3 regions of the Cloacibacillus sp. genome follow, and region 1 is predicted to be linked to each of the others. Evidence: riboswitches for the same ligand, from Rfam matches in the RefSeq annotation. Region 1 holds a riboswitch; each other region holds the start of a gene.
The links. Region 1 has a riboswitch for cobalamin ahead of LIO98_RS09130 (TonB-dependent receptor). Riboswitches for the same ligand answer to the same signal wherever they lie in the genome.
Positions count from the first base shown of each region.

Region 2: another riboswitch for cobalamin. It lies ahead of LIO98_RS01170 (hydratase); the one in region 1 lies ahead of LIO98_RS09130 (TonB-dependent receptor).
Region 3: another riboswitch for cobalamin. It lies ahead of LIO98_RS04425 (sirohydrochlorin cobaltochelatase); the one in region 1 lies ahead of LIO98_RS09130 (TonB-dependent receptor).

Region 1 is NZ_JAJBUX010000071.1:16,087-25,986, reverse strand. It holds gene LIO98_RS09170 (bifunctional UDP-sugar hydrolase/5'-nucleotidase) at 1-841, opposite strand, end outside; gene LIO98_RS09165 (metallophosphoesterase) at 981-2,111, shown strand; gene LIO98_RS09160 (hypothetical protein) at 2,159-2,557, shown strand; gene LIO98_RS09155 (LysR family transcriptional regulator) at 2,635-3,552, opposite strand; gene LIO98_RS09150 (TIGR00366 family protein) at 3,760-5,175, shown strand; gene LIO98_RS09145 (M20 family metallopeptidase) at 5,162-6,364, shown strand; gene LIO98_RS09140 (helix-hairpin-helix domain-containing protein) at 6,461-6,742, opposite strand; gene LIO98_RS09135 (DUF3788 domain-containing protein) at 6,748-7,176, opposite strand; cobalamin riboswitch at 7,340-7,517, shown strand; gene LIO98_RS09130 (TonB-dependent receptor) at 7,666-9,537, shown strand; gene LIO98_RS09125 (DUF3842 family protein) at 9,688-9,900, shown strand, end outside.
Region 2 is NZ_JAJBUX010000008.1:4,772-14,671, forward strand. It holds gene LIO98_RS01145 (arginine deiminase family protein) at 1-90, opposite strand, end outside; gene LIO98_RS01150 (ArgE/DapE family deacylase) at 105-1,349, opposite strand; gene LIO98_RS01155 (electron transfer flavoprotein subunit beta/FixA family protein) at 1,678-2,463, shown strand; gene LIO98_RS01160 (electron transfer flavoprotein subunit alpha/FixB family protein) at 2,477-3,484, shown strand; gene LIO98_RS01165 (FAD-linked oxidase C-terminal domain-containing protein) at 3,486-4,925, shown strand; cobalamin riboswitch at 5,211-5,400, shown strand; gene LIO98_RS01170 (hydratase) at 5,754-8,087, shown strand; gene LIO98_RS01175 (NADP-dependent isocitrate dehydrogenase) at 8,130-9,335, shown strand; gene citD (citrate lyase acyl carrier protein) at 9,404-9,766, shown strand; gene LIO98_RS01185 (CoA ester lyase) at 9,766-9,900, shown strand, end outside.
Region 3 is NZ_JAJBUX010000035.1:16,170-26,069, reverse strand. It holds gene LIO98_RS04445 (amidohydrolase family protein) at 1-251, opposite strand, end outside; gene cbiB (adenosylcobinamide-phosphate synthase CbiB) at 408-1,352, shown strand; gene LIO98_RS04435 (aminotransferase class I/II-fold pyridoxal phosphate-dependent enzyme) at 1,352-2,362, shown strand; gene LIO98_RS04430 (histidine phosphatase family protein) at 2,359-2,955, shown strand; cobalamin riboswitch at 3,021-3,205, shown strand; gene LIO98_RS04425 (sirohydrochlorin cobaltochelatase) at 3,348-4,253, shown strand; partial or broken gene LIO98_RS04420 (iron ABC transporter permease) at 4,257-5,276, shown strand; gene LIO98_RS04415 (ABC transporter ATP-binding protein) at 5,273-6,034, shown strand; gene LIO98_RS04410 (ABC transporter substrate-binding protein) at 6,019-6,870, shown strand; gene LIO98_RS04405 (precorrin-2 C(20)-methyltransferase) at 6,876-7,568, shown strand; gene LIO98_RS04400 (hypothetical protein) at 7,569-8,465, shown strand; gene LIO98_RS04395 (precorrin-8X methylmutase) at 8,605-9,213, shown strand; gene cbiD (cobalt-precorrin-5B (C(1))-methyltransferase CbiD) at 9,200-9,900, shown strand, end outside.

The sequences.
Region 1 (9,900 bases):
CCGCATAGCGTCCGTCGAGCCCGGCCTGTCCGATAAGCGTCTGCGAGCCCTGAGGGTTCGTCACTAAAAGCCTCTCCTTTATGGCGTCGTGCGAATGGCCGCCGACGATCACGTCGATCCCAGGCACCGAGGCCGCTAGCCTTTTGTCCAAGTCAAGGCCGATGTGATTCAGCGCCACCACCGCGTCGACGCCCTGTGCGCGGAGTTCGCGCACGCACTCCGCCGCTTTTTTGAAGATATCCTTTTCGATATCGAAGCCGCTGGGATCGGAGATGATCGCCTTGAGGTCCGGCGTTACGAGGCCGAATACCCCGACGCTCACGCCGCCCTTTTTGATGATCTTTATCTTTGGATAATAGCTGTCAATCTCTGGCTCGTTAAAGATGATATTCGAGGCGAGGACGGGAATTTTGAGCTCCGGTCCTAACTTCGCCAGCGTCCGGACGCCGCCGTCGAAGTCGTGGTTGCCGAGTACCCCCGCGTCGAATCCTAGCGCCGCCAGCGAGCCATATTCGGCATGGTCGTTTTGCAGGCTGCCCTTTCTCCCGAGCATGATGTCGCCGCCCTCAAAGAGAAATATTGGGGATTGGGAGGTCTCTTTGAGAGCCGCTCTTTCATCGTCCACGAGCCGCAGCGCGCGGGAGAGGCCGCCGACGGCCTCCGCCTTGACGGCTCCCGCGGGCAGCCCCGCCTCCGCCGCCTCATAATAGGGCAGGATATAGCTGTGGGGGTCGTTTATCATCAGGATGTGGAAGCTCTTTTCCTCCGCCGCAGCAGACAGGGCGACCGTGAGCAGGAGCAATAGGGCAAGCAAAGATTTCTTCAATCGTTTATAATCCATCGTATCTCCTCCAAATTTTCTCCCGCGGCGTGAAGTCTTGCCGGGCGCCGCTATTATATTTTATGTAAATACCGCGCCGCTTACAAGATACGGTTGACTAGAGTAAACTCTAACTGATATACTAGCCAGCATGTTTAGAATGATACCGTTGATCCTGTTTATATATGTCTGGCTCCGCCTCGTTCTGCCGCTTCCGCTCAGCGTTTCCGCTAAGGCGGCGCTTGCGGCGGTACTCTGCGCCGCGTCGCTCAAGCAGCAGTTCTTTGCCGCTGCCGGCGGCAACTTCTTTTCTCCGGAGCTGCCCCGGTGGCTCATCGAGCTTTACGGCGCCGCCTTCGGCGCGCTCTTTCTGCTCTTTATCTTTACGCTGCTGAAAGATCTCCTGCTGATAGTTCTCGCCGCGGCGAGACTATTATCTCCCTCGGTGCCGCATATCTTCCTCACGGTTGGAATGGCCCTGATATTTGCCGCCGCCGCTGTTTCTGTCTCGGTCTACGGCACATACGAGGCGCAGAGGCTGCCGCGGATACATGAGATGGAGGTATCTCTGCCTAAGCTACCGCCGGAGTTCAGCGGCTTCAAGGTCGTGCTGCTCAGCGACATACACATAAGTGCCTCACGCCGCGCCAATTATGCCGAGGAGCTTGTGGAAAGAGTCAACGCTATCTCGCCGGATTTGATCATTATAACGGGAGACTTCATAGACGGCGTGGTCAGCGAAAGGAGCGCCGATATCGCGCCGCTCGCGGGGCTGTCCGCGCCATACGGCGTCTACGGTGTACTGGGGAACCATGAATATTACTTCAATGCCGGTGAATGGAAGGATTTTATCGAAGGCTCACTGGGGATAAAGATACTTCTCAACGAGCACAGCCTGATAGAACGCGGCGGCAAAAATGTTGCCGTCGCGGGAGTAGCAGACCTCGCGGCGCTGCGCTTTGCGAACGCCGAGGCGCCCGATGTGAAAAAGGCTCTTGCCGGTGTGGCCGCCGGGATACCCAAGATAATTCTTGATCACCAGCCGGGCGCGGCGAAGAGAAACGCGGCGGCGGGTGCCGACCTTCAGCTCTCCGGCCATACCCATGGCGGCATGGTTCCGGGCCTCTCGCAGCTCGTGAAAAAGTTCAACGGCGGCTATGTCAACGGCTGGTATGAAGTAGACGGTATGAAGCTCTACGTCTCGCCTGGCACGGGAATCTGGAACGGCTTTCTGATGCGTTTGGGGGTGCCGTCGGAGATAACGGTGATGAATCTATCTCCTTCCGGCTAAGATACCTTTTGAGAAATGTCCATAATCATAAGATGGCGGGGAATGGCATGGTGAAACTTAACGAGGCGGATATTGAGCTCCTGAAAATGGCGCGCGAGGCGATAACGGCAAACTATGACCGCGGCGGATACCGCCATACCATCGGTGCGGCGGTACGCTGCCATAATGGTAAGATATATGCCGGCGTCAACGTTTATTCTCTGCACGGCGCCTGCGCGGAACAGGTGGCTATCGGCACGGCGATAACCGCTGGTGAACGCCTGTTTGAGACGATCGTCGCGGTGCGCGGCGAACGCGGTGAAGAGATAATCCCACCCTGCGGCAACTGCCGTCAGATACTTTCGGACTACATGCCCGAGTGTCAGGTCATCCTGATGGGAGAAGCCGCTCCGTTCAAAATAGGCGCGAAGGAGCTGCTCCCGTACGCGGCGCACGTGGAATACTGACATACGCGGCTCGTGTGAACAAGCTTGAGCGGCGGAGATAAGTCTGACGCGCGTAACGTTGAGTGCGGCTCTTCTGATTAATTATCCAGGACGGCCATTCTGAGGGCTTCTATGAGAAAGTTTGCGTACTTTGGCAGGTAGCGGTCTCTTCTTTTCACGATATAGTATGTGATGTAAAATTTCATATCCCCCACAAGATAATAACGCACGGGTTTTGTATAGGCGAAATTCTTTGTATAACTGAGGATATTGAAGGCGATGCCGAGAGATTCGGCGGCCATCTGCGACGCCGTTTCCAGGTTTTCGATTACCAGAGTTTTTCCCGGGTGCGCTCCGGAATATTCCAGCGCCATGTCGGTGTACATCCTTGAACTTTGGGTCGGGTGCTGGAGGATGAACCGCTCCCCATCAAACAGTTTCAGATCAAGCCACTCCAAGGTCTCCCCCTCGATGCGCACTCCGGATGAAGCAAGTGGGTGTGTCGGAGAGAGCACTCCAACCAGCCGGTCATTATATAATTCCTGATACTCAAGCGCGCCGTTCTTCACCGTTCTGTTAATTATTATGAAATCCAGCTCGCCGCTTATGAGCCTCTCGAAGAGGTCCTTACTGGTACTCTCCAGAATTTTTACATCGACGTTTGGGTAGCGATCCGAAATAGCCTTCAAAGCCATGGGAACTATGTAGGTAGTCCTTCTTGGGTGCAGGCCAAAATATACCTTACCGGTTACGTCGTTTCTCAAGTCGCTGATCTTGGCGTCCAGTTCCTGTTTATATCCGGTTATCAGGCGGGCGTAGGAGATATAGAGCTCTCCCGCGGCGGTGGGGACAAACTGTTTTCCCACTCTGTGAAAGAGGGCTGTTCCCGCACGTTTTTCAAGATTGCTGAGGAATATGCTCAGCGCGGGAGGAGAGATGTTCAATTCCTCCGAGGCGGTTCTGATATTGCCGTAACGCGCGATGGCCAGTAAATATTCCTCTTCCCGAACGTTCATGCTGAAAGCCTCCGAAAAATCTTATGTTAAATTTTATTTAATATTATCATAAATTTATTAAACTTGACGTAATATAAGTAAATTTTTATAGTTTTATCGTGTACAAGCGGACACCGCGATTCGGTTTCATCTATTTAAGTTTTTTAACCCCTCCGAGATGTCCTAAAGTCGAAAAAAATATTTTAGGGAGTGATTTTTGTAATGAGTGTGGGCAAAAAAAGATTCAACCTTGAGGAGATAAAGATACCTCATACCTATGTCATTATCTTTTCCATGATAATAATTGCGGCGATAATGACATACCTGATTCCTGCCGGAGAATATGCCAGAATCAAAAATTCCTTGGGAATCACGGTAGTAGACCCTTCATCCTTTCACTATGTAGAGCAGAATCCCACGGGGATAATGGGAGTATTCAGCGCCGTTCCGGAGGGGTTGAAATCGACCGCGACGCTGGTTTTTTTCCTCTTTATAATCGGCGGTGTATTTCAGATAATCAACTGCACTGGGACGATAAACATTTTAGTCAATAAACTGAGCCGCACCTTTGCCGGCAAAGAAGAGTTTATCATCCCGGTATTTCTCTTCACCTTCTCTCTCGGCGGAGCGCTTATGGGAATGTCGAATGAGGTGCTAGCCTTTGTTCCGATCGGAATAATGCTGGCGCGGAAATCGGGCTTTGATGCGGCGGTTGGAACCGCGATGGTCACCATGGGGGCCCTTGCCGGCTTCAGCGCCGGTACGATGAATCCCTTCAATGTCGGCGTCGCCCAGGAGATAGCGGAACTCCCGCTCTATTCCGGCATCGGCCTGCGGATCGTGCTTCATCTGACGTTCCTTGTTATCGGCAGCATATACCTGATGCGCTATGCGAAACGGGTAAAGGCGGACCCGTCAAAAAGCATCGTCGCGGACCTTGAGAAAGAGGAAAAAGCCATATCGATAGCCAACTCCGAGGCGCTGGGCACGGAGGGCGGCACAAGACATATCCTTGTGCTTCTTACCTTTGTCGCCGGTCTTGGATATATACTTTACGGGGTATTCAGGTACGAGTGGGGCATTATGGAAATGCAGCCGATATTTATGGCGATAGGCATTATCGGCGGACTGCTCGGCGGTTTGTCCCCGAACAAGATCGCTTCGGAGTTTCTTGTCGGTGCTAAAACTCTCGCCTTCGGCGCCCTCGTGATAGGCTTTGCGCGCGGGATACTTGTCGTCATGCAGCATGGAATGATCCTCGATACGATCGTCCACAGCCTTTCACTTGTGCTGCAGGCGCTCCCGTCAAGCCTTACCGCGCTGGGAATGTTCGTGGTGCATATTATCCTGAACTTCTTTATCCCCTCCGGCAGCGGACAGGCGGCCGCCACGATGCCGCTCTTCATTCCGCTGGCCGATGTAATGGGAATCTCGCGGCAGGTTACGGTGCTCGCCTTCCAGCTTGGGGATGGGATATCCAATGGGATAAATCCTACCTCCTCGAACATGAACTCTTTCCTGGGGCTTGCGAAAATCACCTATCCGCAGTGGATAAAGTTCGCCGGACCGCTTATTCTTATGTGGGAACTTACCGGCGCGGTATTTATAGTGATTGCGGGGATGATGAATTATGGACCGTTCTAATGTCGGCTGTGAAATGAAAAAAAAGCTGTCGTTAATGGTGGACTCTCTGGCCGGCGCGGCCTGCGCTATGTCGGACGATATCTTCGACAATCCCGAGACGGGGCTTGCGGAATATCATGCGTGCGGGCTGCTGACCTCATATTTGGAGAGTGCCGGTTTTGCGGTTGAAAAAGGGATTTATGGGCTTGATACTGCTTTTCGCGCCGTCTACGAATGTGGCGCGGGCGGTCCGTCAATAGGCCTGCTGTGCGAGTACGACGCTATAGAGGGGCTCGGACACGGCTGCGGCCACCATATTCAGGGTCCGGCTATTGTGGCGGCGGCAGCGGCTCTTAAAGCGGTGTTTGACGGCTGTCCTTATAAGCTGGTCGTATACGGGACGCCGGCAGAGGAGACCATAGGAGGAAAAATCCTTATGCTTGAAAAGGGAGCGTTCCGTGATATAGATGTCGCGCTGATGACGCACGCCTCCCCGACCTCGACTGTGGATGTCAAATCGATGGCCATGCAGTCGTACGAAGTAACGTTCCACGGTAAATCGGCTCACGCGGCGATGAATCCCGAGATGGGGCGCAGCGCGCTGGACGCGCTGCTGCTGGCCTGCAGCGGAGTGGAGTTTATGCGGGAACACGTTCGCGACGAGGCGCGCATGCACTATACAATAGTTTCCGCTGGCGGTCCGAGCAACGTGGTCCCCGCGGAGGCGGAGGGTGAGTTCGGCATTCGCTCATACGATACGGAGTATGTCATGTCGATGGCGGAGCGGCTGAAAAATATCTTCAAAGGCGCGGCCCTGATGGCGGATGTCAGCTATGAGATTCGCGAGGGGACATTTTTCAAAGCGAAGATACCGTTGCTATCGCTGAACGATCTGATCATGGAGAACGCAGTGGCCGTTGGTATGCCTACGATAAGGCCGCCGAGAGAGAAGACGGGCTCCACTGACTTTGGAAACGTTATGTATGAAATACCCGGTTCGTGTATAAGATCAGCTTTTGTCCCGGAGGGGACTCCCGCCCATTCGCAGGACTACCTAGATGCCGGCAAGTCGCAGGCGGCGCACGACGCGCTGGCCAACGCGGCGAAGGTGCTGGCGCTGACGGCCTATGACCTGATAAGCGATCCCGCGAAGATGGCCAAGGTCAGGGATGAATTTAACGCGAAAAGATTCGGTAAGCAAACAGTTTAAATAATAAAGTTACCGGCGACTGCGTGTGCGGGCGCCGGTAACTTTGTCGTCCCGCTCATTTTAGACGAGAACCGCGGCGTACGGCGCAAACATGAACTACGAAAGCTTAGTGCCCCGCGGATGATATTCCTTATCTTTCCAGTACCACCATTTTAGCTTTTCCGGATCGCGCTCTTTGTTCTCGGCATAATAGACGGCGAGCCGGAAGACATAGAGTACGCAGGAATCGTCGCGGAAGCCCTTAAAGAGGCAGTCCCGCTCAAAGAGCGCCTCCGGCTCCTTGCCTATCAGCTCTTCGATAGAGCTGATGCCGATGTTCATAAGATGACGCTCCATATTCTCCCCGATGCCGGGAATTTTTCTTAGATTGCTTTTCATTGTTTTTACGGCTCCTGTTTGTCCGGCCGGTTGGGTCTTCTTTTGATTCGCAGCAGCCTGATGAGATCGGGAAAAAGGGACTCATCCGCCGGTTCAAACATCATCCATTTCCCGTCGTGATAGGTTTTAGCGCCGTCATATATCTCCCGCGTCTTTTGGGAGAAAGTCTCCCTCTCAGACTCGAACTTCGCTCTCTCCGTCCGGCCGAATATCACCATGAAGCCGATGGCCTTTTCTTTCGCGTATAGCGAGCAGAGGGTCTTTCCTCCGCGGCGGTATTTATATTCATAGAACCACAGCCGGCCGCCGCCGTTCCAGCTCCCGGTCATGTCGTAACTGGCCTCTATCATGGAACGGAGCCCTTTCCATACCGCGAAGAGCCCTTCGCCGACGAGGGCGCTCATCTCTTCATCAGAGGGGATTTTTTCAAACATTGGCCACCGCCTTCTCTCCGCGGGGACTCCCGCGGGTGAGTTTTTATACATTATCATTGTACCATGACAGGGGTATGGAGTCGTAAGCACCCGTCGCCGCAAAAGTAGTGAAATAATCCGCAGGATATGGATATATAGTTGACAAAACAACCGGCTATAGTGTAAAATAACAGAATAAAAAAATATTGTAACGGAATGCAGTCAGGGAATCCGGTGAGAATCCGGAACAACCCCGTTGCTGTAACTGGGACGAAAGCGCACCGTGCCACTGCCGAAGGCGGGAAGGCGCGCCGGTAGGATGATCAGGAGTCAGAATATCTGTTGTATCCGTATGAGTTGCAGCTTGCGAGGGCGAGTAGCAGCGTTTGCTTGGCGTATATGGCAGAGGCTCCGTCTTTGGGGCCTCTGCCTTTTTGTTTTTGTTTGTAAAAATTTAACAGAGGGAGTGTTTTTATGTATCATCTGTGGAGGAAAACAGCGGTTGTTTTCTTGTTTTCGTCATTGCTTGCCCTGCCGGCGTTCGCGGCGGAGAAGGCAGTCAGCGCCGACGTGGCTGAGGTCGCCGCGGTGGAGGTCACCGGTTCGCACCTCGCGGAGTCGACGGCGGACGTACCGGCGCAGACCTATGTAATCACGCGCGAGGATATCGACAACAGCGCCGCGCGCGACGTCCAGGATGTGCTGTCGAAGGTGCCGGGCGTCAACGGGCTTTTGAACAGCGCTTCGATGGCGCAGTCAAAGGGAATAACGGTGAGAGGATTGAATTCGGAGGTCCTGTTGTTGGTTGACGGCATTCCATATATGGGTGCTGATTACGGCGTAGGCGCCGATCTTGGTTCTCCGTTTGACTTACGCAGCATAGCGCTCACCGATGTTGAAAGGATAGAGGTCGTGAAAGGCGCAGGTTCTGCGATCTATGGCTCCAACGCGGCCGGCGGCGTCATCAATATCATAACGCGCAAACCCTCTGATAAATCAAGCGGCAGTATAACTTTAGAGGGAGGCAATAAAGAATGGTTCCGCGGAAATGTGCGTGGAACGGTGGTGCTCAGTAATGACCTGAGAGTGAGCACAGGCTACACGAGGACGCAGGAGGGGGAGACGAGGATCAGGCTCGCCGACCCTGCCAGCGGACTTTATGATAACGCGCTTGATTACCGTGGAAATGATTATTACTTTGGCTTTACGAAGGGGGCATGGTCCTTCCTCGGCGAAGTAGGGGATTTCAAATCTTCCTGGAATTACACGGATACCCTTTACGGCGGCGGAACCTCTGAAAATAGGCAGGATAACAAATATCAGAGATTTACGCTGAACTACGCCGACGGTGTGAATATGGGACGCCTATATTATCACAAAAACGAGAGGACCATTTATGACACCTCCGGCGAGACGAATTATGACGGCAATACCTTTGGTGCCACATATAACAGGAAACAGGAGATCGGAAATCTTCCCTTTGTCTTCGGCATGGATTTCAGAAGGGAGAAAGCTGAATATTTCAACCATGATAATCCCTGGGGAAATAATCAGCCGTATGACAACACAAGAAATGAGTATGCTCCCTACATAGAGACATCCATACCCATCGGCTCCGCCGCTTTCGACATAGGGTTACGTTATGAGTATTGGGATCTGGATAACGGAGAGGACGCGCATGAGTTCCTGCCGCGTTTTTCGCTGAACTGGGCGAATAAGAACGGGCTTCTATACTATGCCACCGTCGGTCGTTATTTTTCAATGCCGAGTTTCTATCAGATGTTCTACTCGGACGCGTTCGGTTTTTGGCTGCCGAACCCCAATCTAAAACCTGAGAAGGGCTGGACATACGATATCGGCGTCAAGGATGATGCGGCAAAGAACCCATGGAGCTTCAATGTGTTCTATATGGATATGGAAGATAAAATCAATATGAACGACAGCTATACACAGTACATCAACGTCGACGAATACCGCGCCTGGGGCTTTGAGGGTCAGTACAAGTGGAATTTCCATGAGAACTGGTCATACACGCAGGGACTATCGTATCTGCACGCGGAAGAAAAGACGGGCAGTTCTGACTGGACGCGTTCGAATATGCCGCGCTGGGATATTTCCGGAATCCTGAATTTCAAGAAAGACCCGTGGAACGCCGAGCTGTCCGCTCATTACTACGGAGACCGCCAGCTTACAAGCTCGGGCTCTGCCGCCTACGACGACGAAGACATCTTCATCGTTAACGCCGCGGTGTCATGGAAGGTGGACCGCACTACCATTAAGCTCGCCTGCGTCAACCTCTTTGACAAAGAGTTCTATCTTAACAATAACGGCTACATCAACCCGGAGCGCAGATTCATCCTCTCCGCGACCTACGAGTTCTAACAGCCTCTGTCCTTAGAGGACAAGCGTTTCTTTCCGCCTGAGGGCCCCGGCCGGCACACCCGGGGTCCTTTTTATTGGAAACGGTCAATCGGCAATTCCCTATGCTGTATACTTATCTCAGAAAATATAGAGCTGAGAGGTAGACGAGCTATGAACATACTTGTGATAGACGGACAGGGCGGCGGCATCGGGCGGCAGATCGTGCAGTCGGTGAGGACGAAGATGCCGGAGGCCTCGGTGACGGCGGTGGGTACCAACAGCATCGCGGCGGCGGCGATGCTCAAGGCGGGGGCGAACCGGGCCGCGACGGGGGAAAATTCCGTTGTCGTCTGCTGCCGCGACGCGGACGTCATTATCGGCCCC
Region 2 (9,900 bases), on a different contig from region 1:
TTCATGTTCATGAAAGGCAGGTTCCGCTTTTGGTGTCATTTGGGAAAGTACCATATGATAATACTGACTGCTATTATTAAAAGGTCCCATGTCACGCCTCCTGATCAATTATTTTGATAGGTTAAATAACGCCACGCGGTCATTGCATGTACTTTAGAAACAAGAGGAAGTTCTTCGGCCATAATATATTCATCCGGCGACCCCATATTGTGATGATTCGGTCCGTATGTTATGGCTGGGATACCTTTTGCTCTCCATAAAACTGCCTCCGTGCCTCCAAGGCTATAGTTTTCAAATACAAGATGGGCGCATACCTCGCAGGCAGTCGCTTTTGCAATTTTAACAAGCGGTTCTTCCACGGAGGTAATATGAGCGTCGCTGCTTTTGATGATTTTATAGTCTGAGTTTGAATGTTTTCTTATTTTATCGTCCAGCCATTTTTCAACAAAACGGCATGTCACCCCTGGTGGAAAACGGAAGTCAATCTCTGCCTGACAACGTTCTGGCACCATATTGACCATGATTCCGCCTGTTATAGTTCCAATATTGAGTGTAGGCCTAAGAGCTTTGTCCATAGCCCCTTCGCACAGGACCCTATCGTAGGAAGTTCTTGCTCTTTCCATAAATAACCGGACCTCTTTATCTATTTCCGGTGCCTCGTTTTCGAAAGATAGCAACGATTCTAAAATATACACCATGTCGGTGATCGCGTTTGTTTTTAGCCCAGAGTAGGCTCCGTGTCCGCCGGCAGTGTTCACCGTTATCCGGGCCTGGAAGATCCCTTTTTCTCCGATTCTGATATGTTCTACGGAAGATGGCTCTCCGTTTATCAACGCATCACCGTACAATTCAGGATAGTGTTTCAGCAGATAATTTGTTCCCCATGGACCGTTAACCTCTTCGTCAGATACACAGGTAAATGAAATCTTTCCAGGCAGCGTATCTTTTAACTGGTTTAAAATAAGTGCCGCTGTCATGCTGGCTGCGATGCCACCCTTCATGTCGGCGGCACCCCTTCCGTATAGTTTCCCATCTTTAATTTCTCCGCTAAATGGATCAACGCTCCATTTAGATATATCACCTACGGGAAAGGTATCAATATGCCCGTTGAATATAAGGTGTTTTCCACTGCGTGACCCTCTGATCGTAGCTACAACGTTTGGCTTCTCAGGGTGCGGGGAGATAACGTTATTCTCTATACCATGTTTTGTGAAGAATTTTTGTATGTATGACGCTACCGCACGTGTGTCGCCGGCTGGATCTTCGGAGGGGCATTTTATCAATTCGCGGCAAATCTCTATCGACATACCTGCTTGTTGCTTGATTAGGGCTGTAATTAAATTTTGCATAAAATTTCCCCTCCATCCGCTTTATTGTTTATTTTTCATAAGACTATCATACATTTTTTTATTGTCAATACTTTGTGTCCAAAAATATTATAAAAATCTTTGTCGCTTTTTATAATATATTAGCAAAAAATATTATTATATCTATTGTTTATGCAGGTTAATTAGGGTGTTAATGAAAATTATAAAAACGATAAAGATTGACACGGATAGAAAATATGGTATTCTATGTTTTGGATACAAAATATAGAAATTTACAAAATAATACATCTGCATGGATTCATATTCTTATGAAAGTTAAAAAATATTTATATATTATGGAGGGGGATTTATGAGAATAGCGGTTTTGATAAAACAGGTCCCAGATTCTGACGAAATAAAAATGGACCCAGATAAGGGAACAATGATCAGAGAGGGAAGTGGAAATATTGTCAACCCACTTGACCTGAATGCGCTGCAGGCGGCGCTTGATGTGAAAAAAAAATGCGGAGCGGATATCTCTGTTATTTCGATGGGCCCTAAACAGGCGGATATTGCTTTAAGAGAGGCTCTTGCTCTTGGTGCTGACAATGCATATCTCGTTTCTGACAGGTTTTTTGCTGGAGCAGACAGTTGGGCTACCGCTCTTGCTTTGGCTGTTACTATTATAAAAACAGGCCCTTACGATATTATTCTAGCCGGGGAAAAAGCAACAGACGGTGAGACGGGACAAGTTGGCCCGGAAATTGCCGCTATGCTGGATATCCCATGTGCGACGTATGTGAGTTTCATGGATATAGACGATATGTTTGTGACGGTAAAGCGTACGGTAGAAGATGGCATTGAGACACAAAGGCTTTATCTTCCTGCTCTTATTACGGTACTAAGTGATATAAACGATCCTGCTATGCCTACCTTGAGTGGTAAGAAACGGGCTCGAAGGTCCGATATCAGTGTTATATCTGCGGCAGATATCGACCTTTCCAGCGAAGAGGTTGGGCTTGCGGGTTCTCCTACCAGAGTTGTAAAAATCGAACATCCAAAGATTACGCGACATACGGAATTTTATTGTGGCAAGGATATAGAACACGGTATTGAGCATGTCATGAAAGTTCTTAAGGAATTGGCCATACTTTAGGAGTGGTATCATGTTGAGAGATAAAAGTTGCGTCGACGGTATTCTTGTTTGTGGTGAAATTCGTCAAAATAAGATCCATTCTGTTACCAAAGAATTGCTTGGAAAAGCGCGTGAAATTGCTGGTAAAATGGCGACCAGGGTAACGTGTCTTCTGATATGCGGACAGTTGGACGATATGCCGGAAGAGCTGTTCTGTTTCGGCGCGGAACGCGTTATTGTGGCTTCGCATGATAAATTAGAATATTTTAATCAGGAGATTACCGCGAAGATTTTATCTTATGTTGTTGAAAAGTACCTACCTGAGGTAATCCTTGCTCCTGCTACAACCTCAGGACGAACATATCTTCCATCTGTCGCTGCTATGCTGCATACTGGACTGACTGCGGATTGTACCAGTCTTGATATAGAGGATGGAAGTGGTCTGCTGCTGCAAACCAGGCCGGCAATAGGCGGAAATGTGATGGCTACAATAAAGACACCCAATCATGTGCCTCAAATGGCGACCGTTCGGCCTAAAACTTTTCGTATGCCTGAAAAACATGTGGATGGTAATGGTGAAATTATTTTTCTTGATATCCCGCCATCCTTACTGGAGAGTCGTATAGAAGTTATTGGTAAGGAATATGCCTCTGAAACGGTGTCCAACGTGCAGGATAAAGATGTGATTGTCTCTGGTGGTAAGGGGCTCAGGAAAGCGGAAAATTTTAATATGCTGCACGAACTTGCGGAGCTTCTTGGTGGAGGAGTAGGGGCTTCTCGGCCTACGGTTGAAGCAAAATGGATAGGATATCCCCATCAAATAGGACTTTCAGGCAGGGTGGTGTCTCCCAAATGTTATTTTGCTATAGGCATATCAGGTGCCATACAGCATCTTGCCGGAATGCAGACGGCACAGAAGATTATTGCTATCAATAAAGATCCAGAAGCGCCTATTTTTCAAATAGCGGATGTTGCTCTATGTGGAGATTTCAAAGATATCGTCCCTGTATTGATAAATAGGATTAGGCGGGAGGTTATCTGATATGATGACTGCCAAATTTGATTTTGCGCGTGTTACTCAGACAACGGTACGCGATCTAGTTGAAATTTTTGGTCCATCAGGAGTGTCTGTAGATAGGGAAAAGGTTACGGCATATTCAAAGGATGAAGTTGCGCTACATTTGTGGGATAAAGAATATACTGCTGATGTGGTATGTTTTGCCGAAAATACGGAACAGATATCTGATTTTATGAGGTATGCGAATGATAAAAAGATTCCTGTTACTCCGAGAGGGGCTGGTACAGGATTATCAGGGGGTGCTGTGCCCGCATTTTGTGGCATAGAACTTTCTTTGGAATGCATGAATAAAATATTGGAGTTCGATATGGAGAACCTGACGATTACCGTTGAACCAGGAGTAGTTACTGCTGAGATAAACAAAGCAGCTGCCGACCATGGTCTGCTCTATGCCGGTGACCCGTGCAGCGGTGATGCCTCTTTTATCGGTGGTAACGTGGCGGAAAATGCCGGCGGCAATAAGGTTGTAAAGTATGGTCCAACAGGTAATCATGTACTAGGTATGGAAGTTGTGTTGCCGGACGGTTCCGTTACATGGTTTGGGGGCAAAAGAAGAAAAGATGTGACAGGATATGATTTCGTTCATCTGATGGTAGGGTCGGAGGGTACCCTTGGGATTGTTACAAAGATAATACTTAGACTTTTGCCCAGCTCATCTTTTGTTGTAGACCTTTTGGTCCCTTTTGCAGATGTCAAGAGCGCAATAAAAGCGGTCCCTGCGATAATGACAGAGGGCAAGAGTATCCCCAGTTCTATAGAATTTATCGATAAGCAGTCGATGTTGCTTACAGAGGAATATCTACGGACAAAATTTCCATTTTCGAACGAAGCTGATGCGCATTTGATATTACAGTATGAGGGAAATGAAAGAGAGCGTCTTGCTGATGAAATTGAGAAAATAGGGGATATATGTCTAAAGCAGGGGGCTTTGGAGGTATTCGTTGCGGATAACAGAACGGTGAAGGATAAGCTGTGGAAAGGGCGTAAAAGTGTTGCTGAAGCTGTATGGGCACATGCTCCAATTCAGGTGTCAAATGAGGATGTCGTCATTCCTGCAAGCGCTGTTGCAGATTTTATGCGGGAGTTGGATGACATATGTCACGGTGCGGGTGTGAAATATGCTGCTTATGGTCATCTTGGCGACGGTAATATGCATGTAACGTTATATCTGGAGGGGGAAACCCCTGGATGGCGCGAGATTATTGGGGGCGTGCGGCAAAAGCTCTACACGATTGTTATAAAGCTTGAGGGGACGCTCACGGGAGAACATGGCGTGGGGTTGAAGCGTGCCGCGTATATTTCGCAATTTCTTGATGATGCTCAAATAGATTTGATACGCAGGGTAAAACTTGCCTTCGATCCAAACAATATACTCAATCCCGGTAAAATTGTTCCCTGGGAATAGGGTGTTGTATATTTAAGAAGTACATCCCATTTTTTTATATCAAATTTATTATTGCAAAGGTACCTCTTTAATTGTAGGTGCCTTTGCTTTTTGTGATGGTGTGTTTGTTGGGTACGTTATTATGGCGGCTTCTAACTGCGGGAGTCCTTTTGTTTGATACGCTGGTGTTGAAGTAGTTCTGTAAAAGTATCTAATTTTCCAAATAAAACAACAATTTATTATATTGTGTCATTTTGTTGTCAATTGTGAAAATATGTCGCTAATGCATAAAAATAACTTGACATTTATAAAACATGAGGATATAGTGACATTGATAAAAATAGCGGTGTAAAAGCAAGGGAATTTGGTTAAAAACCAAAGCGGCCCCACCACTGTTGTCATGACGAAATCGCGGGATCACTGGACGTCTGTCTGGGAAGATGCGAAATTAGGATGAATGGAAGCCAGGAGACCTGCTTACACCGTCGAGGGATAAATCTGCGCGGGCGGATATTGTTTCGTGAGCCATCGTCTTTAGATTGTACGGCGGCCATATGATGTTGTCTGTGCGGTGTTTTTCTTTGCAGGCGGCATTTTTTTTTTTACCCTCCGCTTGCTGGCATCTGTTGGCCTTGTAACTTGACAATAAAATAATATAACTAATAAAAGTAAATAATAAATATTTACTATAGTATATTTTACTGTCATTGGAGTGGACTTTTAGTTGTAGGGGACAATGTTGTATCTGCTGAGTTAAATGTCCTAAAGAGAATATGAGATGACTATATTTTAAATTTTACTATAAATTCTGAAAATATTAGAAAAACAAAAAGAAAAGAGGATGAGGATTTGATCAGGCTGATTGAAAAGGGCGTTTATCTGTTTAACGGAAACGTGTTGGTGGAGGATGTGGAGAAAAAGGGGCTCTCCGCGGTCAACGAAGAGATTCAGGCCGCGGGAATGAAGCCTCTGGAACGGCTGCCGGAGGACAGGGAGAGCGCCGCCGGAGGGACGATCGCGGCCAATATTATCGCGGCGCATAACGCCTCCGGCACGAAGGATAATTACCGGATACGCTTTGACAGCCTCGCCTCGCATGACATCACCTATGTGGGCATCATCCAGACCGCGATCGCCAGCGGCATGAAGCGCTTCCCGATCCCCTATGTCATGACAAACTGCCATAATTCGCTCTGCGCCGTCGGCGGGACGATCAACGAGGACGATCATCTTTTCGGCCTCTCGGCCGCGAAGAGGTATGGCGGAGAGTTTGTCCCCGCGCATCTGGCGGTCATCCATTCCTATGTACGGGAGATGATGTCCGGCTGCGGACGGATGATTCTTGGTTCGGACAGCCATACGCGTTACGGCGCCCTGGGGACGATGGGCGTCGGCGAGGGCGGCCCGGAGCTTGTGAAACAGCTTGTCGGACGCACCTATGATTTTCCGCGCACCGACGTCGTCGCCGTCTATCTCACCGGCGCCCCGCGTCCCGGAGTCGGCCCGCAGGACGTCGCGCTGGCGATCATCGGCGCGGTCTTTAAAAACGGCTTTGTAAAGAACAAGGTGATGGAATTTGTCGGCCCCGGAGTCTCGAACCTGCCGGTGGAGTTCCGCAGCGGCATCGACGTGATGACTACGGAGACGGCCTGCTGGACCTCCGTCTGGCGCACCGATGAGAGGGTCGAGGAATATTTTCATATTCACGGACGCTCGGAGGCTTACAGGCGGCTCGAGCCGGCCGCTGCCGCTTGGTATGACGCGGCCATTGTAGTGGAGCTCGACAAGGTAAAGCCGATGATCGCCCTTCCCTTCCATCCCAGCAACGTCTATACGATAGACGAGCTCAACGCGAACCCCTATGAGATATTGAAGCGGGTGGAGGATGACGCCCGCAGCAAGCTGGAGAATCCGGAGCTGAAGCTCAATCTCACCGAAAAGATATCTAAGGAGGGCAAGATCCGCGTGGATCAGGGGATCATCGCCGGCTGCTCCGGCGGGACCTTTGACAATGTCGTCGCGGCGGCGCAGATTTTGCGCGGAGGCAGCGTTGGCAACGGCGAATTCTCGCTCAGCGTCTATCCCGGCAGCCAGCCTGCTATGCTTGAGCTCATCGGCAACGGTTCTGTCGGCGCCCTTATGGAGGCGGGCGCCGTCGTGAAGACGGCCTTCTGCGGCCCCTGTTTCGGTGCTGGCGACACGCCGTCGAACCACGGATTCAGCATTCGTCATACGACGAGGAATTTCCCCAACCGCGAAGGTTCAAAGCCGGGAGAGGGACAGATTTCCTCCGTCGCGCTGATGGACGCGCGTTCCATCGCCGCCACGGCGGCCAACGGCGGCGTGCTGACATCGGCCGAGCGTTATGGGGAACTGCTCCACGACAAACCCTATAAGTTCCGCGGCGATCTCTATGAAAAGAAGGTCTATCACGGTTTTGGCAAAGCGGACGACAGCCAGGAGCTTATCTACGGGCCGAATATCAGGCCATGGCCGAAGGTCTATCCTCTGGCGGAGAACCTTCTGCTGAAGATAGCCTCCGTCATCACCGACCCCGTGACGACCACCGACGAGCTGATCCCCTCAGGAGAGACCTCTTCACTGCGCTCCAATCCGCTTAAACTTGCGCAGTTCGCCCTCTCGCGCAAAGATCCGCTCTATGTTGGGCGCGCCCAAGCCGCCCAAGTTCTGGAAGACGACCGCCGCGCGGCTGTCGAGGGTGGCGTCCCCGTCAGCGGCGAGGCGAAAAAACTGCTTGCCTCCGCCGGCATGGCCGACGCCTCGGCGCAGACCGCCATCGGCAGCGTCATCTTCGCCGTAAAGCCGGGCGACGGTTCGGCGCGCGAGCAGGCCGCCTCTTCGCAGAGGGTGCTGGGCGGACAGGCCAACTTCGCCGAGGAATACGCGACGAAGCGTTACCGCAGCAACCTTATAAATTGGGGGATGATCCCCTTTATCGCCGACAGCGCCGACCGCGATAAATTTAAGGCCGGCGAATGGGTTCTCATCCCCCATATCCGCGCCGCGATAGAGAGCGGGGCGGAAGAGGTCGAAGCGCGGCTTATCGGCCCCGGCGGCGAAGGCGAAAAGATAAGCCTCAAAATGCCGGGGCTTACCAAAGACGACCGGGCGATAATTCTTGCCGGCTGTCTCATGAACTTTTACGCGAGCGAAAACAAATAGACGCATAAATAATGCAAAAGGAAAGCAGAGGGACTCAATCACATGGCAAAGATTCAAATGACCACTCCCATCGTGGAGATGGACGGCGACGAAATGACAAGGATCATCTGGCGGCAGATAAAGGAGACTCTCATTCTGCCCCATGTGGAGCTGAAGACGGAATATTACGACCTCGGCCTCAAACACCGCGACGAGACGGACGACCAGGTGACGGTGGACTCCGCCGAGGCGACGAAAAAATACGGCGTAGCCGTCAAATGCGCGACCATCACCCCTAACGCGCAGCGTGTGGAGGAGTACGGCCTTAAAAAGCAGTGGAAGAGCCCGAACGGGACGATCAGGGCGATCCTTGACGGCACGGTATTCCGCGCGCCGATCATGGTGAAGGGCGTACGCCCCACCGTCAGCACCTGGAAGAGGCCCATCACCATCGCCCGCCACGCCTACGGCGATATATATAAGGATGTCGAGATGAACATCCCCTGCGCCGGAACTCTGAAAATGATCTTCGAGCCCGCGGACGGCGACGCCGGCAAGCGCCAGGAGGAGACGGTTTTTGAATATAAGGGCCCCGGCGTGGCGATGGGGATGCACAACCTTGAAAAATCAATCTCCAGCTTTGCGCGCGCCTGCTTTAAGTACGCGCTGGATACCGGGCAGGATCTCTGGTTCTCGACAAAAGACACCATCTCCAAGAAATACGACCAGACCTTCAAGCTGATCTTTGAGGATATCTATGAAAAAGAGTTCCGCGCTGAATTTGAAAAGGCGGGGATCACGTACTTCTATACGCTGATAGACGACGCCGTGGCGCGCGTCGTCCGCTCCGAGGGCGGCTTTATCTGGGCCTGCAAAAACTACGACGGAGACGTGATGTCCGACATGGTGGCCACCGCCTTCGGAAGCCTCGCGATGATGACCTCAGTGCTTGTATCGCCGGATGGTATCTACGAATACGAGGCGGGCCACGGTACGGTGACGCGCCATTACTACCAGCATCTGGAGGGAAAGACGACCTCGACGAATCCTATGGCGACCATCTTCGCCTGGAGCGGCGCGCTCCGCAAGCGCGGCGAGCTGGACGGCAACGCCGCACTTCAGGAGTTCGCCGGACGTCTGGAGAGGGCCTCTATTGAAACGATTGAGAGCGGCGAAATGACGAAGGATATCTTCGCCATCTCCGAGGTGCCGAATAAGAAGATGCTGACGACTGAGGAATTTCTCCAGTCGATAGCCGGGAAGCTGTAAAATATAATTACAGAGGCGCGCTTATTTTAGAGGCGCCTCTTAACCGTAACGAAAGGTGGTTTGCAGTTATGAGGATTGTCCGTACCGCCAGCGCGGGTACGCTGGAATCGTCGGATTGTCAGGTAACGGTCTCCCCCGCGGAGACCACCGAGCTTGAATACAGCGGCGCAAACAGCGCCATCTTCGCGAATAGGACCAGGAGGCTTGTAGACGAAGTTCTGAAAGAGCACAATATAGGCGGCGTCAAGGTCTCCATCCATGACCAGGGAGCGATCGAAATAACGATACGCGCGCGTCTGGAAACGGCGCTGGAACGCGCATCGGAGCCTGAACGTCCGGCGTGTGCCGAACCTGATTCTGATGAGGGCAGTATCGCTCTCGCGTCGTGGTGGAAATCTGTGACATCCGACACCTCTAAGGAGGCGATGTGATGAAGCCCAGCCGTTCGATGCTCTATATTCCAGGGGACTCCCCCGGGATGATTCAGCACGCGCCTATCTTCGGAGCCGACAGCATCCTGCTGGACCTTGAGGACGCCGTCGCGCTCACGGAAAAGGACGCGGCG
Region 3 (9,900 bases), on a different contig from region 1:
ACTGAGCCGAAGGATATCAGCCTCTCCGAATCTATCTCCTTTGCAAAAGAGAGGACGTGTTCATGTTGCGTCTCCTTCGTCACAATATTGAGTACGACGCTTTTGTCAACGCCGCACTCGTCCATTGTCCTGATAAGCGATCCCACGGTAGCCGGAGCGTAATAGGGAACCTCGCACTGCTGCTGAAGCTTCGTCATCGCCGCGTCGGCCATCTTATAGGGAAAAACGTGTGTATGAAAGTCTATAATCATGATGGAAACTATATCACTATTTTTTACTTTCGGCATAGGTAAAATCGGCTTGGCGGTTTTCTGCCAAAGTTTTTTTGCAAAAATTTTATCGCGTGGTTGTAATATTGAGGGTAGAATGTATCTTGCTTAAGGCAAAATAAGCAAGGGGGAATGGTTTTGCAGATTTTAGCGGCGCTTTTGCTTGACGCCCTTTTTGGAGATCCTAAATGGCCGACGCACCCCGTGGTACTGGTGGGACGGCTGGTTACCTTTTATGAGAAAATCTTTTACGCCCGCGAGGATGGCAGAAGGCGCGGCCTGCTGTTCTGCGCCGCGGTGCTCGCCACCGTCGCGGCGGTCGTTGCCGTGGCCATGACCGCCGCCGGATTCATCGGCAGATGGGCGCAGACGGCCCTCAATATATATCTGCTCTATGCGGCGATCGCCTTCAAGTCCCTCAAAGATGAATCGCTGCCCGTGGCCCGCGCCCTCGCAAGCGGGGATCTGGAGCGCGCGCGCAAACAGGTGGGGCGCATAGTAGGCCGCGACACCGACCGGCTTGACGCTGGCGGCGTTACTCGCGCGGCGGTCGAGACCATCGCGGAGAGTTATATCGACGGCGTAGTCTCCGTGCTCTTCTGGATGACGGCCGGCTCGCTGTTTGGGCTTGCCGCGGTATTCGCCTGGCTCTTCAAGGCGGCGAGCACGATGGATTCTATGGTCGGCTATGACGACGAGCGTTACCGCGATTTTGGCTGGGCGGCGGCAAAGCTCGACGATATTCTGAATTTTATCCCCGCGCGCCTCGGCGCAGTCATCGCCATCGGCGCGGGCGCGCTCGCCAACATGGATTACCGCCGCGCGTGGAGAATATTCCGGCGTGACCGTCTGAATCACAAGAGTCCGAACAGCGCCCACGGCGAGAGCGTCTTCGCGGGGCTGCTCGGCATCCGCCTGGGCGGCGGCGCCTTTTACGGCGGCGAGTGGGAGGCCCGTCCGACGCTCGGCGACGATCTGCGTGAACCGGAGCCCAACGACATCCTGCACGCCCACTATATAATGAACATTTCCGTAGCGCTCTGCGCGGTGCTGATATTTGCGGTCGAGAGGCGGCTTTACTGATGGAATTTCAGCTTCACGGCGCAAACCCCGAAAAGTTATATGAACTTTTCGGCCTCCCGATGCCGGAGCGCGTCTACGATTTCAGCACCAATACCAACGCCGTGGCGCAGCGCGGGGGCTTCGTCCCTGACCTGCGCGCGGCGCTGGAGGATTACCCCGACGACGAATGTCTTGCGCTGCGCGCGCTTCTCGCGGAGGCGACGGGAGCCGCGCCGGAAAATATCCTGGTGACCAGCGGCTCCAACGAGTCGATATATCTCATCGCCTCCTATGAGGCGGCGCGGGAAAACCGCATACTTCAGCCGGTCTACGGCGAGTATCTGCGCGCGCTGAAGAATTTCGGCGCGGCTCCGCTCAACATCTTCGACCTTCGCGCGGCGAAGCTTCCCGCAGAGGGAGCCGTCTGGCTCTGTAATCCCTGCAACCCGACGGGGGGCTTCATCCCCGATGGAGAGCTCGACGAGATCGCGGAGCGGCACCCACGGACGCTTTTTATCGTCGACGAGGCCTATCGTGATTTTATCTGGACCGACGAGGCACTGGCCCCATACCGGCCGCGGCCTAACGTCGTCAGGCTGCGTTCGCTGACAAAAACGTACAACCTCTGCGGGGCGCGTATCGGTTATATCCTCGCCGGCGCCGAGATGACGGAGAGGCTGAAGAGACGGCAACCGAGCTGGAGCGTCAGCGGCCTCGCGCAGCAGGCGGCGCTCTTCTTCCTCGCGGACGCCACGCTGCTGCGCCGCACGAAAGATTATTACGCCGCGGAGATGCCGCGGCTCATCTCCGCGGTGAACAGGGCGGGTTTTCCGACGCTGCCCAGCTGTGTGAACTATTTCCTGGCCGCGGTCGACGACGACGAAAGGTTCATCCGTTTTATGCTGGAACGGGGCATCGTCGTGCGCCACACGAGAAATTTTCCCGGGCTCGACGGAAGATATGTGCGCATCGCGGCGCGGACGAGACCGGAGAACGACATCCTGCTCGCCGCGATGGAGGATTACCGTTGAGGATTTATCTCATCCGCCACGCGCAGTCGCTCGCGAACGCGGAGAATGTCTGGACCGGCCAGCGCGACATCCCGCTTTCGCCGCAGGGCGCGGCGGAACAGCGGGAGATATGCGCGCGTTTTTCCTATCCGCGCGCCGAGTTCTATTTTTCATCGCCGCTGAAACGCTGCACGCAGTCGCTCGAGCTGATATACGGGCGCGCCGCCGATTATCTTTCCGCGGCGTTATCCGAATGCTCGCTGGGCATCCTTGAGGGGCGTCCCTATACAAATCTTGACGATGACCCCAACTATACCGCCTGGCTCGCGGCCCCCGACCGTCCGATAGAGCGGGGCGAGAGTTTCAACGGTTTTACGGAGCGCGTCTGCGCCGGTTTTGCGGCGCTGCTTTCGCGATGCCGCGCGGCGGGAGTATCAACGGCCGCCGGCACGATGCACGGCAATGTGATGCGCGCGGTGTTGCACCGCTTCGCCGATAAAGATATTCCCCACGGAGAGTGGCGGATACCGAACGGAGGCATGTATATTCTCGAATTTGACGCGGATGGCGAACTGGTATCATGGAGTGCCGCGCCCGGCTTTCTCTTTGTCTGATGTGACAAAATTATCCGGAGCGCCGCTAAAAATCACCTGTACACCCGGGCGCCATCTGTTATAATTACCACAAAATTGAATATTGTCTTTCTCAGTAAGGGAAACCGGTGCGGATTTTTTCCTATGCCGGTGCGGCCCCGCCACTGTGGTTCAGACGAAAGCGCAAGGATGTCACTGGAATTTATTCCGGGAAGGCGCGCTGTTAGGATGAAGATAAGTCAGGAAACCTGCTGGAGAAAGGTAAAGGGAGGGATCTGTTTGCGCGGGCAAACATCTTCGCGATAGTTTGTTGCAGCTTGTTATCGGCTGACAGGACAAAGACTCGGAGAATCACTTTCGGGTCTTTTTTTATTGGACCCAGATTTTATTCTGGATTGGCGATGATCGAAAGGATGGAAATATTTCTCATGAAATCGTTTGTAATAGCTCTCGTAATGCTCACACTGGTGATGTCAGGCACGGCCTTCGCCGCCGCTCCCAAGGATAAACCCGACAAGAAGGGTATCCTCGTAGTCGCCTTCGGCACCTCGATGCCGGACGCGAAAAAGGCGATCGACAATCTCGTCGACTCGGCAAAGAAGGCCTTCCCCGACACCGAAGTCCGACTCGCCTACACGTCAAACATCATCCGCAGGAAGATAGCGAAGGAGCAGAACGTCAATATTCCCACGCCGACATCGGCGCTCGCGCAGATGAACGACGAAGGCTTCACCCACGTCTATGTGATGCCGATGCACATCATCCCCGGAGAAGAGTATGACGACATCGCGGGACTCGTGAACGGCGTCGCCGCGGTGAAGGGGAAGTATGAATTCAAAGAACTGAAACTCGGCCGCCCCTATCTTTCATCGGCCGCCGACTGCGATCTGATGGCCGACATTCTCATGAAGCGCTTCGCGAAGGATCTCGCGAAGAAGGGCACCGTGATCGTCCTCATGGGACACGGCACGCCGCACCACGCCGCGAACGCGATGTACAGCCAGCTCCAGCTTTCGCTCGACAAGAAGGCCCCCGGCCGCTTTGCCCTTGGCACTGTCGAAGCGGCGCCGATGATCGAAGATGTGATCGCGCGCCTCAAGCGTGACAAGGGCGTGAAGACGCTCGTCATCTCCCCGCTGATGATCGTCGCGGGCGACCACGCGAACAACGACCTCGCCGATAAGGACGATCCCGAATCATGGTACAGCCAGCTGAAAGTGGCAGGCTACAAGGATATTAAGACCTTCCTCGTCGGCCTTGGCGAAGATGCGGACATGGCCCGCGTCTACGTCTCCAAGATCAAGGATATGATGAAATAAACGATGACCGGCGTGGCGGAGCTCTCTGAGCATAGACGGCGGCTGTACATAAAGCGTCTGCGTCTCGCGGCGCTGCTCTGTCTGCTTTTGCTCATCGCCGCGCTCTGGCGGCTCGGCGCTGGCGAGTGGGATATTCCCGCCGCCCGCGTCGCGGCGCTTTTGAATCCGTTTTTAGACGAAGCCTCGCGCGCCACTCCCGAGGCTCTCGTTATCCGCAGCGTCAGGCTGCCGCGCTTTCTCGCCGCCGTAGGAACGGGAGGGCTGCTCGCCGTCGCAGGCGCGGTGCTGCAGGGACTGCTCACAAACCCGCTCGCCGAGCCTTATACGCTGGGGATAGCGGCTGGCGCGGCCTTTGGCGGCGCTCTCGGCTTTTTCTTCGGCTCGTTCGCAGTGACCCCGATGGCCTTTGCCGGCGCGATGGCCGCTCTCTGGCTCGTCAGCCTCATCGCCGCGCGCAGCGGCGGCGGCGCGGCCTATATAGTCCTCGCAGGCATCATAACCAACGCGATACTCTCCGCGGGCGTTACTTTTCTTAAGGCGATCGCGGACGACCGCCTCAGCGCCATCGTCCTCTGGCTCATGGGCAGCCTTTCGGGAGCCTCGCCGCTTTCCGCCCTCTCGGTCTAGGGCGCGGCCCTCATATTATTCATCCCTGCCTTTATCTATGCGTGCCAGATAGACGCCGTCTCCCTCTCAGAGGGACAGGGAGCGATGCTCGGCATTGACGAGAAAAAGCTGCGCGGACTGCTGCTCGCGCTTTCGTCGCTCGCCACCGCCGCCGCGGTCAGCTTCTTCGGGATCATCGGCTTCGTCGGCCTCGTGGTCCCGCACCTCATGCGCACCTTTACGGGGCCCGCGACAAGGCCGCTGCTCATATTCAGCTTCCTCGGCGGCGGGCTGCTGCTCGCGCTCGCGGACGGAGCGGCGCAGAACCTCGGCGAACTCCCCGTGGGCGTCATTACGGCGCTCATCGGCGGCCCCTTCTTCTGCTGGATATTGATGGGCAGGAGGCGCGGCACATGAGCGTCTATACCTTCAGCGGACTCTGCGCCGGTTACGGCGCGAAAAAGATAATCGACGGCATCAGCGGCGAGATAGAAAACGGCAGGATAACGGCGCTCATCGGCCCGAACGGCGGCGGCAAGAGTATGTTGCTGCGTACGCTCGGCGGCCTCGGAAGCTACAGTGGCAAGCTCGCGCTCGGCGAACGCGAGGTGAGAAATATCCCGCGCCGCGACTTCGGGCGATTGGTGGGCTTTCTGCCGCAGAGCATCGGCGTGAAGGCCGCCTTCTCCGTCTACGAGATAATCTCGCTCGGACGTCTGCCCTTTCATGGGGCGCTTGAACCGATGAAGCCTGAGGATGACAGGATAATCCTTGAGAGCGCGAAGCTCGCGGAGGTGGACCATCTGCTCTTTCGCACCGCAACGGAGCTCTCCGGGGGAGAACGGCAGCGCGTGCTGCTCGCGATGATCCTCGCCCAGCAGCCGGAGCTCTTTTTGCTTGACGAACCGACCTCAGCGCTCGACCCGAGCCATTCGCGGCGTATATTCTCGCTGCTGCGGCGGCTCGCCTCGGAGGGCAGGAGCGTCGTCGCGGCGGCGCACGACCTGAACAGCGCGATCTCCTGCTGCGACGACTTTATCGCGCTCAAAGAGGGAAAGATCATCGCCCGCGGCCCGGTCGGGCTGCTGGACGAAAAAATATTACATGAACTGTACGGCATAAGGTTCCGCCGTTACAGATCGGAGGAGGGCGATACGGCATGGCACCCAGAATAGTTATATATGTCCTTATCATATTTTTACTCTCACCGCTCCGCGCGGAGGCGGCGGCAAAACGCATCGTCTCCCTTTATCCGGGGCACACCGACAACATCGTCGCGCTTGGCGGCGAAAGACAGCTCGTCGCCGTCTCCAAAAACGACGATGACGACATGCTGCCGCAATTGCCGCGTTTTTCGGCGAAAAGCGGCGCGGAGGAGATATTGGCGCTGAAGCCCAACCTCGTCCTGACGCGCGGCCTCGCGGAACGGCAGAACCCGCAGCTTCGCAGCGTGCTGGAGCGCGCCGGCGTGCGGGTAGTTTCGATAGAGCCGCCAAGATGGGATAAATTCGCCTCTTATCTGCGCGGGCTAGCCGCGCTCATCGGAAGCGATCCGGCAGCCGCCGAGGCGAAGCTGAAAAATATCCGCGGCGTGATCGCCGCCGGTGCGGCAAAGAAATCAGGCGGCAAAGGCCCCGCCGTCTTCGTGGAGGCGACGGCGAAGGAGCTGCACACCTGCTCGCCCGATTCGTGGGCTGCAAAGCTCGTCGAGCTCGCGGGAGGCAGAAACGCCGCCCCCGACGCGCAGGCGATCCGTAAAGGCAGCGCGATAGCGCCCTACGGCCTTGAACGGATACTCAAGGCCGCCGCCGCGGGCGATATAGATGTTTATCTTATACAGCGAGGCACGATGAACGCTACCGACATGAAGTCGCTCGCATCGCGCCCCTGGTATCCGGCGATAAAAAAGATAAAGACAGCCGTCGTCCCGGAGGGAGAGCTGAGCCGCCCGTCGCTGCTTGGACTTGAGGCCGGAGGGCGAAGGCTGATAAAAATATTCTACGGAGAGTGAAGATTTTGAAATTTACAGTTGTCGGCGTAGGGCCCGGAGATCCCGAGCTGGTTACGCTCAAAGCGCTAAGAATCATAAAAGAGGCGGATGTGGTGCTGACGCCTTATTCGCCGCGCGGAAAGTTCTCCGTCGCCGAGCAGATAGTGCGCGCGAACCTTCCGGAGGTCGAGACAACCCCCGTCACCTTCCCGATGCTCACCGACGCGGAGGAGCGCGAGAAGTTCCTCCTTGGCGAACTGGAACGAATCGGCGGCTCATGGCGCGGTGCAAAGAGCGTGGTGCTGCCGGTGATCGGCGACTCGGCGCTCTACGCGACGGGCTCCTATCTCTTCGACGCCTGGAAGAATCTCGTACCGGAGCTTGAGCTCTCGCTGGTGCCCGGCATCTCCGCGCATCAGCTCGCGGCCTCGCGCATCGGCTCATTTCTCGCAATGGGAGAAGACGTTTTCTCCGTTATTCCCTGTATCGACGACCGGGAGGGAATCGTGGCGGCGCTGCGCCGCGCCGATTCCGCGGCGCTCTATAAGCCCTGCATACTAAAGGAGAGACTCGCGGAGGTCGTCGCGGAGACGGGACCCTGGCGGCGTATGGCGCGCATCGACCGCGCGGGACTCGCCGACGAAAAGATTTACGAGGGCGCGGCGGCGCTGGAGCCCGCCGAGGAATACCTCTCAATACTCCTGCTCTGGCGGAGCTAAATGGACTGGCGCGGCCTGGTCGCGGGCGAGCTGCGGCTCACCTTCGACATCCTCTTCGGACTTCTTATCGGCTTCGCGGTCCTGAGAAGCGGCCTCGCCGACAGGCTTATGCGGCGGCTCGTGCCGCATCTGCGAAAGGCGGGAATCGGCTCCGAGCTCGGCATGGCGCTGACGCTGAGCCTCGGCTCCGCGAAGGCGGGGGCGGCCTTCGTCGCCTCGGCGCTCGACAGCGGCAAGCTGTCGGAACGCTCGGCAAAATGGGGGACGCTGCTGCTCTCCTTCCCCGCCTATCTGCACCGCTGGCCCTCGACGATGGTGATGGCCACTTCGATGGCGGGGGTATCGGGAGCGATCTTCGGCTCGATCCTGCTGCTGCGCAGCGCGGCGCGCTTCGTGCTGATACTCTTCATCCTCAAGCGCGGCGGCGCGGCGGAAGAGGCGACGGCGGATACGGCCTCCGGCGGCTCGGCAAAAGATATCCGCTTCAACAAGCGGCTGCTCAAGACTCTGCCTATCGCCTGGTTCTTCTTCGCGGTCGCCTATATGCTAGTGCCGTGGGCCGAGAGCACGATAAAGGAGTGGCTGCTGGCGGGGACGATACTGCCGCTCGCGGCGCTCACGGTGGCCGCCGCCTCCATCGCGCACGTCTCGGCGGCGCTCGCGCTCGCGGGCGGCAGTCTCGCGGCGGGCGAGCTGACGATAGCGCAGGCGGTCTTCGCGCTGCTGCTCGGCAACAGCTTCGGCATCGTCACACGGCTCTTCCGCGCGAACGCCGGTTATTATTTCGGCCTCTTCAGCAGGGAAATGGCCAAGCAGCTTTTATTCTGGAACTTTACGACGACCGCGGGATTCGCGGTGCTGTCGATAGCGCTGGCGGCTTTGCCGCTGTTGTTTTGAAGCCGCTCGCCGGGAGCGGACATTGGCCGGCAGACATCGGTCTCACGACAGGCAAAATATACGTAACAAACCGCCGGAGACCGGGTATTTAATAGATCAGTCTTTCTTTACAGAAAATTTTAAAGATGAGGTAACCGCTATGAGACCAAACGAAATAGAACAGGCAAGCATGCAGATCATCGCCTCCGAGATGGGGCCCTGGCTCGGCGCTCCCGAGGAGCTGCCGGTGGTAAAGCGCGTGATACACACGACGGCGGACTTCGACTTCGCGGAGAATATGCGTTTCTCCAAAGAGGCCGTGAAGCTCGCGCGCGAGGCGCTGAAAAGCGGCGCTTCCGTCGTCACCGACACCAATATGGCGGCGTCGGGCATCAACAAGGCGGCCTGCGCGCGTTTCGGCGTCGAGGTCGTCTGCCGTATGGCCGATCCCGCGGTGCGCGAGGCGGCGGAGTCGCGCGGCACGACGCGCGCCGTCGTGAGCATGGAGGAGGCGGCGAAGGCCACCCCCAACGCCATCTTCGCGATCGGGAACGCCCCCACCGCGCTGATACGCCTCTGCGAGCTGATCGAAGAGGGCAAATGCGCCCCCGCGCTGGTCATCGGCGTGCCGGTGGGATTCGTCAACGTCGTCGAATCAAAGGATCGCCTTCTCGCAACGAAGGTGCCCTATATAACCGCCGTGGGGCGCAAGGGCGGATCGCCGGTCGCCTCCACGATCGTGAACGCGCTGCTCTATGGCATCGAATAGGGAGCTCCGCGAGGGATATTCGACGGGAAGCTGCGCAGCGGCGGCGGCGAAGGCCGCGGCGCTTTGCGCGCTGGGGTCGCCCTGCCCCACGAGCGTAGAGATAACGACGCCGGAGGAGAGGATCTTCACGCTGCCGGTCGTCGGATATGAGGACGGCAGCTGCGGCGTGATAAAGGACGCGGGAGACGACCCTGACTCGACGGACGGCATCATGATAAAGACCGCCGTGAAACTCTCTCCCGCGCCGGGAGCGGTGAGCTTCCTCGCCGGCGAGGGGGTGGGGACGGTGACCCTGCCGGGGCTCAAGGTCCCCGTCGGCGAACCGGCGATCAATCCCGTGCCGCGCGCGATGATCGAACGCGCGCTGCGCGAGGTGATCGGCGCGCGCGGCGCGGAAGTCACCATCTCGGCGCCACAGGGCGCCGAGGTCGCGAAACGAACCTTCAACCCGCGGCTGGGGATCGCCGGCGGCATCTCAATCCTCGGCACCTCGGGACGCGTAAAGCCGATGAACGAGGCTTCGCTGCTTGAATCGCTGACGCTGGAGCTCAACACCCACACGGCGGAGGGACGCGAAGCGGTGGCGGTCGCCTTCGCGGGGACTGGCGAGAACGCGCTGCGCAGGGCCTACGGGATAAATAACCGCGCCGTCGTGCAGTGCGGAAACTATATCGGCCATCTGCTCGA